One region of the Geobacillus sp. DSP4a genome, then DNA from elsewhere that is predicted to be linked to it. Evidence: riboswitches for the same ligand, from Rfam matches in the RefSeq annotation. Region 1 holds a riboswitch; the other holds the start of a gene.
What was found. A riboswitch is a leader RNA that binds a small molecule or an ion and turns the genes downstream of it on or off. The one in region 1 is predicted to bind S-adenosylmethionine.
Positions count from the first base shown of each region.

Region 2: linked by a shared signal. The riboswitch ahead of metK (methionine adenosyltransferase) and the one ahead of mtnW (2,3-diketo-5-methylthiopentyl-1-phosphate enolase) in region 1 are both predicted to bind S-adenosylmethionine.

Region 1 covers NZ_SDLD01000021.1:39,798-41,999, reverse strand. Annotated here, with positions in the region: gene ETC02_RS09190 (pyridoxal phosphate-dependent aminotransferase) at 1-442, shown strand, start outside; SAM riboswitch class I at 583-691, shown strand; gene mtnW (2,3-diketo-5-methylthiopentyl-1-phosphate enolase) at 769-2,010, shown strand; gene mtnX (2-hydroxy-3-keto-5-methylthiopentenyl-1-phosphate phosphatase) at 2,007-2,202, shown strand, end outside.
Region 2 covers NZ_SDLD01000004.1:40,588-42,789, reverse strand. Annotated here, with positions in the region: gene metK (methionine adenosyltransferase) at 1-1,059, opposite strand, end outside; SAM riboswitch class I at 1,189-1,303, opposite strand; gene pckA (phosphoenolpyruvate carboxykinase (ATP)) at 1,772-2,202, shown strand, end outside.

The DNA.
Region 1 (2,202 bases):
TATGGCCGGCTGGCGCGTGGCGTTCGCTGTCGGCAATGAGCGGATCATCCGTGCCATTGAGTTGTTGCAAGATCATTTGTACGTCAGCTTGTTCGGCGCCGTCCAAGAAGCGGCGGCAGCTGCGCTCCTCGGCCCGCAAGACTGCGTCGCGGAGCTCGTTGCCTTGTACGAGGCGCGCCGCAATACGTTTATTCATGCTTTGCGCGCGATCGGCTGGGAAGCGCCGGCGCCGTCTGGATCATTTTTCGCCTGGCTTCCGTTGCCAAAAGGCGCATCATCCGCCGAATTTGCCGATCTGTTGCTTGAGCGGGCGCACGTCGCCGTCGCCCCAGGCATCGGTTTTGGAAAACACGGCGAAGGGTATGTGCGCGTTGGATTGTTGACCGATGAAGCGCGGCTTCGCGAAGCGGCGGAGCGGATCGGCCGGCTCGGATTGTTTTGAAAAAAAGAGCGGCAATGAACCGTTGACGGGACAACGTTGACCAGGCTGTTTTGAAAAAAATGATTGACAACGGCGGCAAAGGCTGTCATAATTCAAAGTAAATTTGCCAATCGTTTGACAAGTGCATAAACGAGCAGGCTTTCTTATCAAGAGCAGGCGGAGGGACGAGCCCAATGAAGCCCGGCAACCGGCTTGGCGCACGCTAAGCACGGTGCTAATTCTTGCAGCGGAAACGCTGGGAGATAAGAAGAGCGCCATGAATGAATGACGCCTCTTCTTAGGAAGGGGCTTTTTTATTTCGCCATATATTGAAAGAGGGATGGACGATGAGTGCAGTCATTGCGACGTATTTGCTTCATGATGAACACGATATTCGCCAAAAGGCGGAAGGAATCGCGCTCGGCTTGACAGTCGGCACATGGACCGACTTGCCGCAGCTAGAGCAAGACCAGCTTCGCAAGCATAAAGGGGAAGTCGTTGCGATCGAAGAGCTTGGCGAGAGCGAGCGGGTAAACGCCTATTTCGGCAAGCGGTTGAAGCGGGCAATCGTCAAAATCGCTTACCCGACCGTCAACTTCAGCGCCGATTTGCCAGCATTGTTGGTGACGACGTTCGGCAAGCTGTCGCTTGACGGGGAAGTGCGGTTGCTTGATTTGGCATTTCCGGAAGAATGGAAGCGGCAGTTTCCGGGGCCGCGCTTTGGCATCGCCGGCATTCGCGAAAAGGTCGGAGTGTACGACCGCCCGCTGTTGATGAGCATTTTCAAAGGCATCGTCGGCCGCGATTTGGCGTATTTGACATCAGAGTTGAAAAAGCAAGCGCTTGGCGGCGTTGACTTGGTCAAAGATGACGAAATTTTGTTTGACAGCGATCGTCTGCCATTTGCGAAGCGCATTACAGAAGGCAAAGCGGCGCTCGAAGAGGTGTACGAACAAACAGGCAAGCGGACGCTGTATGCCGTCAACTTGACCGGCAAAACGTTTGAACTGAAAGAAAAAGCGAAACGGGCGGCTGAGCTTGGCGCCGATGTGCTGTTGTTCAACGTGTTCGCCTATGGATTGGACGTCCTGCAAGGGTTGCGGGAAGATGAAGAGATTTCCGTTCCGATCATGGCCCACCCGGCGTTCAGCGGCGCGATCACGCCGTCGGAGTTTTACGGCGTCGCCCCGTCGCTCTTGCTTGGAAAGCTTTTGCGGCTTGCCGGCGCCGACTTTGTTCTGTTCCCGTCGCCGTACGGCAGCGTCGCCTTGGAGCGCGAGCAGGCGCTTGGCATCGCCCGGGCGCTGACCGATGAACAAGAGCCGTTTGCCCGGGCGTTTCCAGTGCCATCGGCCGGCATCCATCCGGGCTTGGTGCCGCTCCTTGTCCGCGATTTTGGCCTTGACAGCGTCGTCAACGCCGGCGGCGGCATCCACGGCCACCCGGACGGGGCGATCGGCGGCGGAAAGGCGTTTCGCGCCGCCATCGACGCAGCGCTGGTCGGCCGTCCGCTTCGTGAAGCGGCGAAAGACAACGAGGCGCTGCAAAAGGCGATCGACCGCTGGGGCGCTATTGAGGTGGAAGCATGACGAAACAACTCGTTCTTTTTTGCGATTTTGACGGCACGATCACGGAAAACGACAACATCATCGCGATTATGAAACAGTTCGCCCCGCCGGAGTGGGAGGCGCTAAAGGACGACATTCTCGCCCAGCGCATCTCCGTTCAGGAAGGCGTCGGAAAAATGTTTTCGCTTCTTCCGTCAGCGCTGAAAGGGGAGA
Region 2 (2,202 bases), on a different contig from region 1:
CGCCGGGCGGAGATCGAAGTTGCTGCGCACGACCTCAATCAAAATGTCTTCCGACACTTTGCCGGTGCCGAACGTATCAATGGAAATCGATACCGGACGGGCGACGCCGATCGCGTAGGCGAGCTGCACTTCGCATTTGTCGGCCAGTCCTGCCGCGACGATGTTTTTCGCGACATAGCGGGCCGCATACGCTGCCGAGCGGTCGACTTTCGTCGGATCTTTGCCCGAGAACGCGCCGCCGCCATGGCGGGCGTAGCCGCCGTACGTATCGACGATGATTTTGCGCCCCGTCAACCCAGCATCCCCTTGCGGACCGCCGATGACAAACCGTCCTGTCGGGTTGATGAAATAGTTCGTGTTCTCATCAAGCAGCTCGGCCGGCACGACCGGTTTGATGACCTGCTCTTTAATGTCGCGCTCGATTTGCTCTTGCGTAATTTCCGGATGGTGCTGCGCGGACACGACGATCGTATCGACGCGCACCGGTTTGCCGTTTTCATCGTATTCGATCGTCACTTGCGTTTTCCCGTCCGGCCGCAAGTACGGCAAGACGTCCGTTTTACGCACTTCCGCCAATCGACGCGCCAAGCGGTGCGCAAGCGAAATCGGCAGCGGCATCAATTCTTCCGTCTCATTGCAGGCGAACCCAAACATCAATCCTTGGTCGCCGGCGCCGATCGCTTCAATTTCCTCGTCAGTCATCTGACCTTCGCGCGCCTCAAGCGCCCGGTCCACTCCCATCGCAATGTCCGGCGACTGTTCGTCAATCGACGTCAACACCGCGCACGTATCAGCGTCAAACCCGTATTTGGCGCGCGTGTAGCCGATCTCCCGGACCGTATCGCGGACGATGCGCGGAATGTCCACGTACGTTGATGTTGTGATTTCCCCACTCACGAGCACCAGCCCGGTCGTCACGCTCGTTTCGCAGGCGACGCGGGCGTTCGGATCTTTTTCCAAAATGGCATCCAAAATGGCATCAGAAATTTGGTCGCAAATTTTATCCGGATGTCCTTCCGTCACAGACTCTGACGTAAACAAGCGGCGTTTGGCTGACATTCGGTTTGTTTCCTCCTCTTAACATAATGTGGCGACACGGAACTCATTTCCCTTTTTCCCTTCGCAATATAAAAAACCTTTCCTGTAACGGCTGAGGAAAGGTCATGGCAATCGTATTGCTTCCTTTCACTCTTATCGTTCAAGGACTGCGCCTTGCCACAGGTTAGCACCATTTCACACATGTCCAGTTGTGACGGTTGCTGGGCTTCATCGGGCCTGTCCCTCCACCGGCTCGGGATAAGAGTATCCGTTCAATGAATTATCTTATCGCAATTGAAGGAACAAAGTCAACCGCAGAAGTGAATTTTTTATCATCCCGCTTCCGCGCACGAACCCAAGCAAAGGAGGAATGAGCGCCTTTCCCTTGCCTCCATAAAACAAAGGGAAGCTAAACGCAGCCCCTTTCTTTTGTATAGGAGGGGAGCGCGTCTATATAAACGTGCCGCTTCCGGCTGCATGCTTGAACAAGACGAGGCGGATTTGGCAAACGTATTGCCGATTTGGGTCATCACTGCCTGCTTCCTTAATAGCAAGACAGTAAGACAACCCGGGAACGGCCGCCTCCCGCTTGAAGCACAGGCGGGAGAGCGTGCAAAATCTGAAAAATAGGCAAAATAAGTTCAAAAAAACCCACACAATTAGTATGGACTATTAATAAAAATGTGTTATACTATTTTCAAGAGTGATTACAAAAAGAAGGCAGGTTGTGAACATGGGGATCGCAAACATGACAAATAAGCTGGATGTATTGCTGCAAAAACCGTACGTGCATCATCAACTGTCCGTCGCCGAGCTCGTCGAGAAAGTCCTGCGGCGGAACGAAGGACGGCTGACGCACACCGGAGCCGTCGCGGTGACAACCGGCAAGTACACAGGGCGGTCGCCGAAAGACAAATACATCGTCGAAGAACCGTCCACGAAGCAAACGATCGACTGGGGAACGGTCAACCAGCCGATGTCTCCGGAAACGTTTGAGAAACTGTACGACAAAGTGCTCGATTATTTAATGAAACAAGATGAACTGTTCGTCTTTAAAGGCTTTGCCGGCGCCGATCCGAAATACCGGCTGCCGATTCAAGTCGTCAACGAATTCGCCTGGCACAACTTGTTCGTCCATCAGCTGTTCATCCGCCCGAGCGCCGA